DNA from 2 places in the Trichocoleus sp. ST-U1 genome. Region 1 is predicted to be linked to the other one. Evidence: predicted binding sites of a transcription regulator. Region 1 holds the regulator's gene; the other holds the start of a gene.

Region 1 (8,486 bases):
CGACTGGGGTGAGAGGATCTGGCGATCGCGAAAACAACCCTCGTTCATGTGCATCATCGCAAAGTTTGCCAAATCCAGCACCGTGGAAATGATAAATCCCGCCGGATAGCCAGCTGTATTATCAGCAAAACGGCGATCCACCCTTAACGTCCCATCCTCATTTTGGTCGTGCGATTGAGCAATCGGATAAGTCATCGCCACCGTCGGATCGAATGTCGTGCGTTGCATCTCCAAAGGGTCGAAAACTAACTCTTGCATCAGTTGTGTAAAGGGCTTACCGCTGACAGCCTCAGCAATATAACCAACCACCATAATGCCGGGATTGCTATAGGAATACAGCTTGCCGGGAGGTGCAATAATCGGGTACTTCGGGATCTGGTCTCGGACGTAAGCCTCAAGTCCCTCTGGATCGCGCCGACCATAGTTTTGGGCATCCGTAGGGAGTCCAGATGTATGCGTCATCAGCATCCGTAGGGTGATGCGTTCAGCAGCTCCCTCCTCGCTGAGGGCGAACCAATCAATGTAATCTTTAATGGGCCGATCGAGGTCAAGCTTGCCCGTTTCAACCAGCCGCATCACCGCAGTACCAGTGAGCGGCTTGGTGACAGAACCAATCCGAAACAGAGTTTGCGGCGTCACGGGGATTGAGCCATCTTCCACGCTAGTGACACCAAAACCCCTGGCATAGATGACTTCCCGATTTTGGACAACCGAAAGCGCCACGCCTGGGATAGCGGAGGCTTTCATCTGTTCTTCAATTTGCTGTTCTAATTGATAAAAGTTAAGCATTGGTCTCTACATCCAGAATTTTTGTAATTAACGGATTTCATCGGATATTGTGCATCCCGCTAACAATCCGGGTAACAGCGAGGGGGCTTCCGTGTCCCTAACGGTTACGCAGACTAAACCCGCCTTGTCTACCGTAATCATTCGGTTCGTTCCCCCAAATCCATTACAGTTTAAAGAGATAACTAAAATCCGATCCTTAAGCTTATAGGGAAATCTGGAATGCATTTGAGTGAAATTACTCATCCCAACCAGTTGCACGGTCTATCAATTCGTCAACTTCAGCAAATTGCCCGTCAAATTCGGGAAAAGCATCTCCAAACTGTAGCCACCAGCGGCGGTCATTTGGGACCGGGATTGGGGGTCGTAGAACTGACAATCGCTTTGTATCAAACGCTAGACTTAGACCGCGATAAAGTGACCTGGGATGTTGGGCACCAAGCCTATCCGCACAAGCTGCTCACCGGGCGGTATCACCGCTTCCACACACTGCGCCAAAAAGATGGCATCGCCGGTTATCTCAAGCGATGTGAAAGTAAATTCGATCACTTTGGCGCTGGTCATGCTTCCACCAGTATTTCATCGGCTTTGGGTATGGCGATGGCGCGAGACCTCAAAGGTGAGAACTTCAAAGTCGTGGCAGTGATTGGCGATGGGGCACTCACTGGCGGCATGGCGTTGGAAGCAATTAACCATGCCGGACACTTGCCCAAAACTAACCTGCTAGTGGTGCTGAACGATAACGAAATGTCAATTTCGCCCAACGTCGGCGCGATTCCTCGCTATCTGAACAAAATGCGTCTCAGTCCGCCGATGCAGTTTATTACAGATAATCTGGAGGAGCAATTTAAGCATATTCCCTTTGTGGGTGAATCCCTGACCCCAGAACTGGAACGGGTGAAAGAAGGGATGAAGCGTCTGGCAGTTCCTAAGGTAGGGGCGGTATTTGAAGAACTCGGCTTTACTTATATGGGACCAGTGGATGGTCACAATTTAGAGGAACTGATTGCCACCTTTAAGCAAGCACACAAGATGCAGGGGCCAGTCCTGGTTCACGTAGCAACAGTGAAAGGGAAAGGCTACGAAATAGCGGAGAAAGACCAAGTCGGCTACCACGCACAATCCCCCTTTAACCTCGCAACTGGGAAAGCGGTTCCTTCCAGCAAACCCAAACCTCCTTCTTATGCCAAGGTGTTTTCCCACACGCTGGTCAAACTCGCTGAGAATAATCCCAAAATTATCGGCATCACAGCAGCAATGGCGACTGGCACGGGTTTAGACAAACTCGCCAGCAAACTGCCCAAGCAATACATTGATGTCGGCATTGCCGAACAACACGCGGTTACTTTAGCCGCCGGTTTGGCTTGTGAAGAGATGCGACCCGTTGTCGCGATTTACTCTACTTTTCTGCAACGCGGCTACGACCAAATCGTTCACGATGTCTGCATTCAAAAATTACCCGTCTTTTTCTGTCTTGACCGCGCCGGGATTGTCGGTGCTGATGGTCCCACGCACCAAGGGATGTACGATATCGCTTATTTGCGCTGTCTCCCGAACATGGTGCTGATGGCACCCAAAGATGAAGCTGAATTGCAGCAGATGATCGTCACTGGTGTTAACTACACCGATGGTCCGATTGCCATGCGCTATCCTCGCGGCAATGGCTACGGGGTGCCCCTGATGGAAGAAGGCTGGGAAGAACTACCCATTGGCAAAGCAGAAATTTTGCGCCAAGGCGATGATGTTTTGATCCTGGGTTATGGCTCGATGGTATATCCCGCCATGCAGGCAGCGGAGATTTTGAGCGAGCATGGGATTGAAGCGACTGTTGTGAATGGCCGTTTTGCTAAGCCGCTGGATACTGAGTTAATTTTGCCTCTGGCTCAGCAGATTGGTCGGGTGGTGACGCTGGAAGAAGGCTGCATCATCGGCGGCTTTGGTTCGGCTGTGGCAGAAAGTCTGCTGGATCATAATCTGATGGTGCCGATTACGCGGATTGGCGTGCCTGATGTATTAGTGGATCATGCTACGCCAGAACAGTCGATGGCGGAACTGGGTCTGACACCGGCTCAAATTGCCGAGCGAGTGAGGAAATCTTTTAGTCCTCAGCTGTCAGCAGTGATGAGTTAAAGGTAGGTTTTTTTAACGCAAAGGTACGCACAGGTAAGCGCGATCGCGCCGCTTCGCTAACGCAGAGGTACGCAATGATATCGGTTGCGCTTTGGGTGTAGTCTGAGCTTTCCTTGGTGTTCTTTTGCGTTAAGACAAAATCACCCTAAGTTTTCGGGAGAAAGCACGAGGTAAAAAAGCAGTTAGTCGGGTAAATATCGGCTAAGTTGTTAGAAACTATCATATTGATAACTAGCAACTCACCGCCGATATGTCTACCAAAACTCAAGTTTATCCGGTTATTTGGAATCAAGACCGCGTTTTGCTCATCGACCAGAACCGCCTGCCTACGGAGTACACGTTTGTTGAGATCAGCTGCTGCGAAGATATGGCGCAGGCGATTAAAACGATGATTGTCCGGGGGGCACCGGCGATTGGTGTTGCTGCTGCCTATGGGATGTACCTAGGGGCAAGGGAGATTCAGTCAGACAAGCGTGAGGAATTTTTGAGCAAGTTGGAACAAATTGCCGAGATGTTACGGCAAACTCGTCCAACTGCGGTTAATTTATTTTGGGCGATCGCGCGGATGTTGCGAACTGCCTATGAGTCGCTCGGAACGGTAGAAGAAATCAAATCTATTTTACTGACAACTGCTAAGGCGATTAATGCAGAAGACTTGCAAACTTGTCAGGCAATCGGCGATCACGGTTTAAAAGCTTTACCCTCCAAGCCCCATAAACTGGTTATTTTGACTCACTGCAACGCTGGAGCTTTGGCAACCGCTGGCTATGGCACCGCCTTGGGTGTTGTTCGTTCGGCGTGGCGAGATGGGCGTCTGGAGCGAGTCTATGCTGATGAAACTCGTCCCCGCTTGCAAGGTGCGAAGCTGACTTCTTGGGAATGCGTCCAAGAAGGCATTCCAGTTACGGTGATTACCGATAGTATGGCAGCTCACTGTATGAAACAGGGTTTAATTGATGCAGTCGTTGTCGGTGCTGACAGGATAGCCGCAAATGGTGACACTGCTAATAAAATTGGCACTTACAGTCTTGCACTGGTTGCCAAGGCTCACAATGTTCCTTTCTTTGTTGCCGCACCCCTCTCTACGATTGATTTTGAGTTGTCTTCTGGCAGCAAAATTCCGATTGAAGAGCGCCACGCTTCGGAAATCTACCAAGTTGGCGATACGCTTCTGACCCCTGCTGGCGTGGAGTTTTACAATCCAGCATTTGATGTCACTCCCGCTGAATTAATTTCAGCAGTGATTACCGAGTATGGCGCGATCGCTCCCAGTGAGTTAAAACAGTTTCAGACCAAACAATTGGTTTAGAAGGGCGCAACAATACAACAGAAAAATTAAAAGGAACGAACCTTGGGAAAGACCACAGCCGAAACCAAACAACATCTTTTTAAAACCGAACCAATCCGTAAATTTGCGGCGTCTACACAAACAGATTCACCGTCTCTTTACAATTGGCAAGATTCCCTCAAACAGCGAAGAAACATACTCTTTTTCGCAACGGGTGTAATAACGATAGGGAGTTTGGTATTGGTAGGTAATCCCATTGCTTTCGCACTCGGGTTTCCCCCTATGTTGAAATGTGGCCCAGTTAAGCAATCAACAGTGGAAGAAAATATTGAGTCAATTAACTTAGCTCAAGAAGCCCATTTTTCTGAAAAAAAGTCCTTTGCTAACGACTTTAATAAGTTAGGAATCCGCCTTCAAAAGCAGGGTGACGACTACGAATATTCAACCCGTGCCACTTCTTCGGCTGCCTTTAGTTACGGGATATCCCAAAGTAAAGGAAATAACAGTTACGTTGGGGCTGTGTTTGTAATACCAGCTACTGAGGCTAAATCTAAAGCTGCTAATCGAGAGACAACAGTAACGATTTTGTGCCAAGCGGATTCCCCTGGCGCAATCAAACCTGTAGAGCCAGCTTATCAAAATGGCGCAGTTGCATGCGGCTCCAACACCACAGAAATCTACCGTTATTCGCCTTAAGGCTAACTCGGAAGAAAGGTTAGATTGGGAATTGACACTTAAGCAATCCCAAATCTAACCTTTTCAGGAATTTCTCATTCTACCAGTGAATACTTATTAAAGCGGTAGTGGTGAATAGTAATGGTTAAGAGCGAAGGGAGGCGTTGTAATGATGCACAAAATACCAAATCGCACCAATGTGATTACTCAACTTCTTGGAGAAAGATAAGGTTTTACGAACTAAGCGCCCCACTCGTTGCCGTAAGGTGTTGTTGAACCGTTCGATATAGCTAGTTTTTCCCGTTTCTTTGCCGACTGCGCGATGCCGCTTTCGGGCGTAGTACCTGCTCATACGCCTCCCAAAAATCGGTGTAGCAAATCGCGCACTGGCGGTAAACAGCTGGTAAGGATTGCCAAAGCCCCTTTGCGCCTTGCCGAGAACGATCTCCAACGAATACGCCAACAATCTCACGGCTACCAGCATCAATGGCCAGCCAGATCCATTGTTTATTCGTTTTAGCGCCAACAAACGACCACATCTCGTCCAACTGAATTATCAGCCGACCCGGTTTTTTTGGGTGACTTCGACAGTTTTTGGAGTTTGATAAAACTTCTGATTGACGTACATTTGCAGCCAACGCTCAGAAACACCCGTTACCCGTGCAATTGCGGCAAGTGCAAGGCGTTCGAGCAACAACTTATCAATCAATTGACGAGTTGCCTCATCAATCGGTTGTCGGGTTGCATTCTCGACGAACTGTCGCCCACACTCCTGGCAACGGAATCGCGGTTTGCCGTAATGGGTACGTCCGTATTTGATGATTTGAGCTAATTGGCACTTGGGACAGTTCATTGCGCCGTTTGTAATGGTTGATGTCTCTTGAGTACCAGCCTACCATTACTATTCATGACTACCTAATTTTTACTAGCGAAATAAGTATTTAGAGGTTTTGGCTGACAAACTTCGATGCAGTCGAGTAGACTACAGACAATCCTGATAGAGACTGTGGACTCTAGAGTTACGGGTAGCGATAATGTCCTAACTCTGCGATCGATCGTCATGGTATGTCTAAGGTTGAAGTTCGGCGGCTGTTATGCTTCTACTGGCTGGGTGTGGCGAACCGGCAGGCAGAAGGCAGCATCTGCTATTCTGTTTTAACCTATCCTATATTTAATCGGCTGCTTGCTTGACAAGAGCGCCGGACTTATTGAGAAATTCATCATCAGAAGTCCAGGAATTTCCAATTGTTTTTAAAACCCTATCCAATTCGGCTTTCGTTTAAATGGCTAGGCAAGTAAGTCTGACTGACCGTCAACAACGTATTCTCTGGGCAACTGTCCGTCACTATATTGCGACGGCTGAGCCAGTCGGCTCAAAAGCTTTGGTAGACGAGTATAATCTGTGCGTCAGTCCAGCGACGATTCGCAATGCAATGGGCGTCTTAGAGAAAGCGGGGTTGCTCTATCAACCCCATACCTCGGCTGGGCGAGTTCCCTCTGACTCTGGCTATCGAATTTATGTCGATCAATTAATTAAGCCTTCTGAAGCCTTGGGGCGTCGGGTAGAGCAGTTATTCACAGACCGTTTGAACTTGGAACATCAGAGTTTCGAGACTGTGTTGCGGGGTGCAGCGCAAATTCTGGCAACGCTCAGCGGTTATATTACCCTGATCACGATGCCGCAGACTCGAACTAATCGTTTGCGGCATTTGCAACTGGTGCAGCTCGATCCGGGAAGGGTGATGCTGATTGTGGTGACGGATTCTTATGAGACGACTAGCGTCTTAATGGAGTTACCGCTCTCAGAATCGGAGGATGAGCAACCGGACGCAGAAATTGTAGATCGGGAGTTGCAAATTTTATCGAATTTTCTGAATAGCCACTTGCGGGGGCGATCGCTCAGTGAACTGGCAACTTTAGACTGGAGCGAACTAGACCGAGAATTTCAACGATATGTTGATTCTTTGCGAAATCTGCTCTCCGACTTGATCCGTCGCACTTCCCAACCTGCCACAACTCAAATTATGGTTCGTGGCGTCGCTGAAGTATTGCGTCAGCCAGAATTTTCCGAATTACAGCAAGTGCAGACGCTTATACACCTATTGGAAGAGGAACAAGACCAGTTGTGGCCTTTAATCTTTGAATGGCCTAGACCAGATGTCACGGCTATTTCAGATGTCACCTCTGGTTCGCGAGTGACGGTGCGGATTGGTTCGGAAAATCCTTTAGAACCGATGCGTACCTGTACGCTGATTTCTGCAACTTATCAGCAGGGTTCAGTACCTGTGGGAAGTGTAGGTGTTTTGGGGCCAACGCGGATGGTGTACGAAAATGCGATCGCACTCGTTGAAGCCGCCGCCGATTATCTCTCGGATGCTCTTACGCAACCTGCTTAATTTAGAAAATCGCTAATCGCTAATCGCGATTAGCGATTGGGTCGCCCACCACGAACCACGAACGATAAACATGGCTAATTGCGATTAGCTCTAATTTTTGCTTTTCATTCTTCACTGATATGGCTAGAAAAATTGGCTTTTGGTTGCTTTGGGCAGCATTTATTACCTATGCCTTTCTGTTAGCACCTCCTGAACAACCAGGCACATTTGAACTCATCAAAAATCTCTCCACAGGTCAATGGACAGGGATTAACCCCCTAGTCGTCACGCTATTCAATCTTCTGGGCATCGTACCGATGATTTACGCCTGTCTGATGCTCATTGATGGCAAACAGCAAAAGGTAGCAGCTTGGCCTTTTTCGGCGTTCTCTTTTGGAGTCGGAGCATTTGCTTTGTTGCCTTATTTAGCACTGCGAGAACCCAACCAGGAATTTCACGGAGAAAAGAATTTATTTCTAAAAATACTCGATTCCCGGTGGCTTGGTTTTTTGCTAACATTCGGCGCTGGGAGTTTGGTTGTATATGGCTTATTGGGCGGGAATTGGGCAGATTATATTCAGCAGTTCCAGACAAATCGCTTCGTTCATGTCATGAGTTTGGATTTCTGCCTGCTGTGGTTAATATTTCCCGCACTTCTGGGAGATGATATGGCGCGTCGGGGAATCAAGAATTCTACACTTTTTTGGATGGTCGTGTTGATTCCTTTGTTTGGGGCTTTAGCTTATCTTTGCCTGCGTCCTCCCTTACCAGAAACTAATGCCGAAGCTTTCTCCACGGAACGCCAACCCGCACAATCTAGAAATTAAAATTTGATGGAAATATGGCTAGAAAAACAGCACTTTGGTTATTATGGGCTGGATTTATCTCCTATGTTTTGCTGCTGGCACCGCCAATTACGCCAGACACGCTGAGGCTCATTAAAAATATATTGACGGGTCAGTGGACACAGGTCAACCCAATTATCCTTTCTATATTTTCCCTGATTGGCATCTGGATACTCATCTATAGCTGTCTTTTGTTCGTCGATGGGAGGATGCAAAAGATTCGTTTCTGGCCTTTTGCTTTGGGTTCAGCGGGAACGGGAGTGATTAGCCTAATACCTTATTTAGCATTGAGGGAACCGAATCAAGAGTTTTCCGGGCAAAAGGATACCTTGCTGAAAGTTTTTGATTCTCGCTGGACGGGTATTATCCTCAATTTCAGCACGCTTT
Region 2 (8,486 bases), on a different contig from region 1:
TGATTTCTATCTACCGATTTAAAAACTCGGTATAAAATGTAGGTGACACAGATGATGTAGACAGTCAAGATGAATAAATTGCGGTCATCCAAAATTAGTAATTAGTGATTGGTAATTGTTAATTGGGGAAAGTTTTTAATTACAAAGTTTATTTTTTGAAAAAAAGAAACTTACTTATTTGTACTTTAAAATTAAGTAATTAAAAACAAAAATTTTTGTCTCCCATTAATTTTTAGCAAAAAATTACAGGCTATAAGAAAAGTAATTTATGAACATGATGCTAGTCATCCTTAACTGTGGAAAAATTATCAAACCAGCCGCGCCGCCAGAAAAAGTAAATTAAACCAGATGCGATCGCTATCATCAATGCCCAGCAAAGCGGATAGCCTAAATACCAGTTTAGTTCCGGCATATTGAATGGAGATTTTTCTGTATTAAAGTTCATGCCGTAGATTCCAGCAACAAAAGTGAGGGGAATAAAAATACTGGAAATTACAGTCAAAAGCTTCATAACTTCATTCATTCTGTTACCAACCGAGGACATATAAACATCCATTAACCCAGAGGATAGTTCTCGATATGTTTCCACCATGTCCATTACTTGAACCGCATGATCGTAACAGTCTCTTAGATAAATTCGGACTTCTTCACAAATAAGAGGACTCCCATCTCGAATTAAGGAATTTATGGCATCTCGCTGGGGCCAAATAGCGCGACGGAGTGCCAACAATTCGCGCCTAACTTGATATATTTTGTCTAGAGTCTTGCGTGTAGGATTGGCGATAACTTCTTCCTCTAAGTCTTCAATTCGCTCACCATAAACTTCTAAAACCGGAAAAAATCCATCAATAATTGAATCCAACAGTGCGTAGGCTAAATAATCGGCACCGCGCTTGCGGATAGTGCCCTTATTGTGACGAATGCGATCGCGCACGGGTGTAAAACAATCCCGCAGTGGTTCCTCCTGCACAGTGAGCAAATAATGTTTCCCCAAAATTAAACTCACTTGTTCGCTGTAGAAGCCAGTGCCTTTTTCTTTAGGCATCACCATCCGGCTAATAAGCACCAGATGGTCTCCCTGATCATCCACTTTGGGTCGCTGGGGTACATTTACCACATCTTCCAAAACCAATGGATGTAAATGAAAAACCTGTCCCAATTCTCGCAAAATTTCTTCATCTCCTAAGCCCAACACATCCACCCAAGAAACCGACTCGGTATCCAAATAGCTAGCGCACGCTGCTGGGGTCTCAAGTGGCATGCAGATGCGGTTTGCCTCGTTGTAGTCAATTAAGATAATTTTGGGTGGCGGAGAATTTTTATTAATAAAAATTGTTCCTGGTAGACTACCGGGTTTATCGTAAAAGTCTTCAAACAAAGAATTATCATCGTCTTCGTCTACATTGTATTGTGTAACTACTTCCGCAGGCTGGGGGCGTCTTTGTGTCATTTGCATTTACTCCTATTCAGTATTTATTTTAGAATTTTATCTATTCTTTATTCAGCAAAATTCTCTTTTAATTAATTCAATTTCTTCCTGAAAACTATTAGCATAATTCCACCCAAAATATCCTGCAAATTTGCGATCTTCATTAGTATCGAATATATAAACATGGTGTATATTGGCAAAATTAACATACATTTGTATACTACCGCTACCATCTCTAAAATTTAGATGCAGTAATTTTTTATCAAAGATATAGTTTACTGGAGTTAAAACATTTTTAACTTCAGGTATTTTTTTTAAGCGAGATATAACATCATACATAATATTTTTACCAGATAAAATATTATCAGTAATTAAATTAGCTGTTTTAGAACAATTCATATACCAGTGATGAGCATCAACAACTCCTAAAGCTAAGGCTGCATCCACTTGACCGACAGTATAGGCAGTATTTTCCGCCAGGTTAGCATGATCTAAAATATACTCATCTTGTAAAAATATGTTATCAGACGAATTAATGTTAAAGCTTGTCCGAAGCGGATAGGCAATAATATCAGAGGAATGAATTATATTAATCCATCTCAAACCTTGGTTTTTATAATTTTTAGCAAAACATTTAACTTTATTAGGAGTAATACCTAACATGGTGTTAAAGAATAAAATAGGAGAACCCATTGTGGTAATACTCCTTAGGTAAACTTGTCTTTTGGAGGTGGAATCACCTAGTCCTTTAATCATTGTACGGATATGAAACGCCGCATCATCAGAATCAAATCTATCGGAGAACAAACTATCCCATAAGATGACGCTTCCCAAGGAATGGGCAACAATATGAAGGTCAGTTTCTTCAGGGTTACGTCTTATAAAGTCCTCTAGTTGATCTGCAATCAGTTCTCTAATTTTTACGCCCCGTTCTTGATTAAGGTAGGTGAAAGCATCTCCAACGAATTCAGATAGAAAGCCTTGTCTAAAGTGTTGATACCTCAAAATGGTTTGAATATCTAAATTTTGAGATTCCTTTTTAACTTCCTGTAAATCTTGATGAATCCAGTTCCACATCCTCCCAACATCATTTAAAACATCGCCCCAAAAACTATAATAAAAGTGAGGGAGTAATTCACCTCTTTTGGTAAACTCTTCTGTAATAAAACCTTTCAATTTATCTCCATATTTAACATCCCGTGTAGCAACTCCGTGAAGAAAAAAGACTAGCATTGTTAAAATTAATCCTTTAACTGAAAGAAAAATATCTAAGGAACTCCCTTCATATAAGATTCCCGATGATTTACCTAAAGTAACAGTCTTTACTGAAAATTTTCCTAAAATGCTGATTAAACAGAAGTTTGAGGAATTATCCCAGTTAAGTAGGTTTGAACCCTATAATTTTTCAATACTGTAACACTCTTACAATGAGCGATCGCTACAAAAAAGCAGCTTGCCGTTTGAGACAAGCTGCTTTTCTTTCAGTCCACAAAGGTGGGCTTTGTGTTTTTAGCTTCAGGTTTCAACCTGTGGGCGCTGGGGACGCGAACAATGGACTACATCATGCCCATGCCGCCCATGCCGCCCATGCCGCCCATGCCGCCCATGCCGCCCATATCGGGGGCACCAGCCGCTTTCTTCTCAGGCTTCTCGACAACCAGGGCTTCAGTGGTCAACACCATCCCGGCAATCGAACCGGCATTTTGCAACGCCGAACGTACAACTTTCGCAGGGTCGATAATCCCAGCGGCGATCAGGTCTTCAAATGTGTCGGTAGCCGCGTTGTAACCGATATTCAAATCAGTCTCGCGCACCTTCTCGACAATGACAGAGCCTTCGACACCGGCATTATCTGCCATCTGACGCAGGGGAGCTTCTAGAGATCTGCCCACAATGTCAGCACCGACTTTTTCTTCGGCGTCCAGACTATTTTTAATGTCAGCAACTTTCTTGCTCAGGTAAATCAGCGTCGCGCCACCGCCTGGAACGATACCTTCTTCCACCGCAGCTTTGGTCGCGTTGAGGGCGTCTTCAATCCGCAGCTTGCGATCTTTGAGTTCGGTTTCGGTCGCCGCACCCACTTTGATGACGGCGACACCACCGGCAAGCTTAGCAATTCGCTCTTGCAGCTTTTCTTTGTCGTAGTCAGAATCCGTTTCTTCTAGCTGCTTGCGAATTTGGGCAATCCGCTTTTGCACATCTGCCGTCTTGGCATCACCAGCGACAATGGTGGTGTTTTCTTTATCAATGGTGATTTTCTGAGCAGTTCCCAGCATCTCCAGAGAGACGGTATCTAGGCTCAAACCAACTTCTTCTGAGATTAGCTGACCGCCAGTGAGAACGGCGATATCTTGCAGCATCGCTTTGCGGCGTTCGCCAAATCCAGGCGCTTTGATGGCGGCTACATTCAGTACGCCCCGCGCTTTATTTACCACCAAAGTTGCCAAAGCTTCTCCTTCGATGTCTTCGGCAATAATCAGCAAAGCTTGACCGGAACGGGCAACTTTTTCCAAGACGGGAATCAAATCCTGGATAGAGTTGATTTTTTTATCCGTCATCAAAATCCGGACGTTTTCATATTCCACCACCATCCGTTCGGAGTCGGTGATGAAGTAGGGAGAAATGTAGCCGCGATCCAGCTGCATCCCCTCGACGACATCCAGTTCCGTTGCCATCGATTTGGATTCTTCAACGGTGATCACGCCGTCTTTGGTGACTTTATCCATCGCTTCGGCAATCATTTTGCCGACTTCTTCATCGTTACCAGCGGAGACGGTTGCCACTTGCGCGATCGCACTACCTTCCACTGGTTTCGCGATCGCTACAATTTCCTCCACTAAGAAGGCGATCGTTTTTTCGATTCCCCGCCGCAAACTCACTGGATTTGCCCCAGCCGCTACGTTCTTCAAGCCCTCACGAATCATCGCTTGAGCCAGAACCGTCGCTGTCGTCGTGCCATCACCCGCAATATCTTTCGTCTTGGATGCCACTTCCTGAATCAGTCGAGCGCCTGTATTTTCCAGGGGGTCTTCTAATTCAATTTCCTTGGCAACGGTGATACCATCGTTCACAATTTGGGGTGCGCCAAACTTCTTCTCTAGAAGGACATTCCGCCCTTTCGGCCCCAGCGTAATGCGAACGGCGTCTGCCAGGACGTTCACGCCCCGCTCTAGTGCCCGCCGCGATTCGTCATTAAATGCAACGATTTTTGCCATGTTTTAGGTTTTCAGAGCGCTTCCATTAGTCAATTTAGCACTCACTGGCACAGAGTGCTAATCCGAGAGGATGAGAGTCCTCACCTCGACTGATATGGGGGAGGTACATAATAAACAGCTAGAGCAATCAATGGCACGTTTGAGTTACTTTTTGTAACGAAATTGCCGAATTCTCGATAACTAGAGCGGATTGGATTGAATGCGTTTATCATCCACTTTTTGATGCTCTGTCCTTGACAAAGGAAATAATTTATGCCTTCACCAAAAAAAAGAGCGGTAGGGCTGCAACCTTGCTGCGATAGACTTCATCCCATTTGTTGTATCGTTCCTCCTCATATGCTGAAGGAGGTTCTCCAGAATGGCAACCCTGAGCAGCGGGCATGGGCTTTTCAAACCTTAACCGTGTCAGAACAGTTTCGCGGACGGCGCTTGACAGTGGGAAATATCTCGTTCGCAGCATCAGCGGGAGAGAAGCGTCGTACCATCTTTGATGCTAAAAATGGCAACGATCTACCAGGCACCTTGGTGCGGAGTGAAGGCGATCCTCCCAGCGAAGATGCCGCGATAAACGAAGCCTACGACGGATCGGGTGCAACTTATGACTTGTACGAGCAGGTGTTCGAGCGGAATTCCATCGACAATCGAGGGCTGCGTTTGGACTCGACGGTTCATTTTGGCGTGAAGTATGACAACGCTTTTTGGAACGGCGACCAAATGGTCTACGGTGATGGGGATGGAGAGATTTTTGAACGCTTCACCAAGGCGATTGATGTGATTGGTCACGAGCTAACCCACGGCGTCACCCAATATGAAGCCAATCTAATCTATTACGGCGAATCCGGCGCTCTGAATGAATCTTTTTCCGATGTCTTTGGTTCCCTGGTGAAACAGCGGGTTCTCAATCAGACAGCCGAAGAAGCTGACTGGATTATCGGGGAAGGTTTGTTTACCGCCAATGTTAAGGGCGTTGGGATTCGCTCAATGAAGGCACCGGGGACAGCATACGACGACCCAGTGCTAGGCAAAGACCCCCAGCCTGCGACTTATAAAGACCGCTACAAAGGGCTGGAAGATAACGGAGGCGTGCATATTAACTCAGGGATTGCCAACCGTGCCTTTTATTTAGCAGCAGTGGAAATAGGCGGCTACGCTTGGGAAAAGGCAGGGAAAATCTGGTATATCGCTTTACGCGATCGCCTGCGCTCTAGAGCGAATTTTAAACGGGCTGCGAATACTCTCATTACAGTCGCTGGAGAACTCTACGGCGAAGGCTCCAAGGAGCAGAATGCAGTCCGCAAAGGTTGGCAAGAAGTGGGAGTGATTTAAATTAAAAATGCGTGCATTAAAAATGGAAGAGGCAATTCTTCATTTTTAATTTCTGCGTGCAGCTGCCATCAGCCATTCCAGCAGCGGTCTTAAGTTTCCAGGTACGGCGGATTCACTCACTAAAACAGTATGTTGCTGAGTGTTTTCTTCCACCGTTAGCTTGTACTGAAAGCGGTCGGGTTGGGGAGTGTTGGAAGCGATCGCGGCAGGCAAATCAAAGAAATCAGCTGCGTCAATCAGGAGGCGCAGCTGATTTGCTTCATTTGCAGGCAGAGTCGTAGTGTCAAAAACTTTTGTCAGGCGCATCCCAGCAAAGCCGCCAGTCCGTTCAAAAGAAATTCGCATAGTTTCCCTCGCAGGGAGCAAGACTAACTCCATAGTAAGCAGTGATGGATGTTATTCTTTGTCGGCCTCTCTCTTTCCCACTCCGACCGCGAGGAGAGCGTCACTACGCTCACAGTCCTCTGCCGCTATGGTCGCTATGCCATCACCATACCGCCGTCCACATTGAGCGTTTGACCCGTGATATAGGCGGCAGCCGGATCGGCGGCTAGGAATCGAACTAAACCAGCAACCTCCTCTGGTTGACCGTAACGACCGAGGGGGATAAATTTTAAGATTTCCTCTGATTTGATATTGCTCGTCATATCGGTGGCGATAAATCCAGGGGCAACAGCATTGACTGTAATGCCGCGAGTGGCGAGTTCTTTGGCGACGGTTTTCGTAAACCCAATCACTCCCGCTTTGGCAGCGCTGTAGTTTGCCTGACCGGGGTTGCCCATCTGACCGGCAACGGATGAAATATTAATAATGCGCCCGGAGCGTTGCTTCAGCATCACCTTACTGATAGCTCGCGTACACAAAAAGACGCCAGTGAGGTTAAGGTCAATCACGGCTTGCCAATCTTCCGGCTTCATCCGCAACAACAGGGTATCGCGGGTAATTCCAGCATTATTCACCAAGACATCAACGCGCTTCCACTTCTCCATCACGGTGTTCAGGAGGGCGTCTACTTGATCGGCTTTGGATACGTCTGCTTGGAGGGCGATCGCACTACCGCCTGCTGCGGTAATTTCACTCACGACTTCTTCGGCTGCTCCACTAGAACTGGCATAGTTAATCGCTACACTGGCTCCCTCAGATGCCAATTCTAGGGCGATCGCTCGACCAATTCCTCGTGAAGCGCCGGTAACGATGGCAACCTGTCCGCGCAATCTTTGCTGGCTCTCTGGCAATGCTTCCATCAATAAATTCCTCTCGATCCGTTATGAACGCGGTTATTTAACTGCGCTAACGATCTTAGGTCGATTCGTACCTCGGACTGAACGAATCAATACGCCAAAAGATTACGATTGTCGTGAAAGAGCAGAAAACACTTTGATCGCATGGCAACTAAAAAGCAGTTCAACAATTTCCAAGAGTTACTGTCTGGGTCTGAAAAGCCAGTGTTGGTGGATTTTTACGCGACTTGGTGCGGTCCTTGTCAGATGATGGTCCCGATTCTGGAGCAGGTAAGCGCCCAGATGAACGAACGGTTACAGGTTGTAAAAATTGATACGGATAAATATCCAAACTTGGCGAGCCAATATCAAATTCACGCCCTACCAACGTTGGTTTTATTTAAAAATAGTCAGGTAGTTGAGCGCATTGAGGGTGTGCTGACAGCCCCACAACTTATCCAGCGCCTAGAAGCGTTGGTTTAAGGCTACATCGGCAGTATCTGGGTGTAACCAATAGCTCTCTTTGGCGAAAGCATCCACAGATGCTGACGATCGCAGACGCGGATATGTACGGGAACTCCTATCTTACCGCCTTCTGAGTCAGCTGCCAAACCAGCCCGGAAGTCAAGTTCCGGGCTAATCTTTCAACTTGGTGCATATCTCGGAAAGCTGGGAGAAGTGCTGCGAAGGGAGGCTGCATTTTTACCGCCGAGATGCCAAACCGAAATTCATTTCTGGAGAGCAGTTGGTAATCTACAAAGCTCAAGAAAGCGAACCCTTAAATCAGTTGCCAATAGTCATTAGTTTGTTGCTAATGACTATTGGCAAATGACTAAAGACCCATTACCACTTACGGATGTTTAGCCCATCAAAAGGGAATCGGATGAGCGATCGCTATCATACGGAAGGCTTTCTCAGCTTCAACACAAGTTGCCTAGTCTTGAGAAGTGCCTGGAGCAACGCTTGATTCTGGAGAACTATTGGGAGGAGCCACCACAACCCCTTTATCCCCACGTTGCTCGCGTTTTTTTCGATCTGCTTTTAGCATATCTTCCATAGCCAGCTGCATTTGAGCCATTTTCTCCAAATTGCTGCGATACAGCTCTAGGTCTTTGAGTAATTTATCTTCTGGCAGGTTTAAGGCATTACAGATTTGCTTGAGCGCCTCAATCCGCTGCTTTTCGTCTTTTACCAAATCGGAATCTGCTACTTCCAGCAGCGTAAATAAACCAATCGCAAACAAACGGCTGTACTTAAACGGAGAATTGTTAGCGATCGCCTGCACAGCAGCGTGCA

What was found. Region 1 encodes HrcA, which represses chaperone genes, less so after heat shock. Its sites were predicted from a motif close to ANTTAGCACTCNNNANTNNNGAGTGCTAANT; they were not measured.
Region 2: the regulator HrcA is predicted to act here: its motif matches at 4,677-4,707, upstream of groL (chaperonin GroEL).

Annotation. Positions count from the first base shown of each region.
Region 1 covers NZ_JAMPJZ010000007.1:23,378-31,863, forward strand. Annotated here, with positions in the region: gene NDA06_RS04500 (serine hydrolase domain-containing protein) at 1-789, opposite strand, end outside; gene dxs (1-deoxy-D-xylulose-5-phosphate synthase) at 1,009-2,916, shown strand; gene mtnA (S-methyl-5-thioribose-1-phosphate isomerase) at 3,167-4,225, shown strand; gene NDA06_RS04515 (type IV pilin-like G/H family protein) at 4,520-4,900, shown strand; partial or broken gene NDA06_RS04520 (IS1 family transposase) at 5,025-5,732, opposite strand; gene NDA06_RS04525 (hypothetical protein) at 5,847-6,038, shown strand; gene hrcA (heat-inducible transcriptional repressor HrcA) at 6,163-7,275, shown strand; gene NDA06_RS04535 (DUF2834 domain-containing protein) at 7,395-8,081, shown strand; gene NDA06_RS04540 (hypothetical protein) at 8,096-8,486, shown strand, end outside.
Region 2 covers NZ_JAMPJZ010000020.1:8,853-17,338, forward strand. Annotated here, with positions in the region: gene NDA06_RS09975 (hypothetical protein) at 1-92, opposite strand, end outside; gene corA (magnesium/cobalt transporter CorA) at 281-1,450, opposite strand; gene NDA06_RS09985 (hypothetical protein) at 1,502-2,662, opposite strand; gene groL (chaperonin GroEL) at 2,986-4,644, opposite strand; gene NDA06_RS09995 (M4 family metallopeptidase) at 4,897-5,970, shown strand; gene NDA06_RS10000 (protealysin inhibitor emfourin) at 6,016-6,315, opposite strand; gene fabG (3-oxoacyl-[acyl-carrier-protein] reductase) at 6,450-7,214, opposite strand; gene trxA (thioredoxin) at 7,356-7,673, shown strand; gene NDA06_RS10015 (hypothetical protein) at 7,771-7,956, opposite strand; gene psb29 (photosystem II biogenesis protein Psp29) at 8,125-8,486, opposite strand, start outside.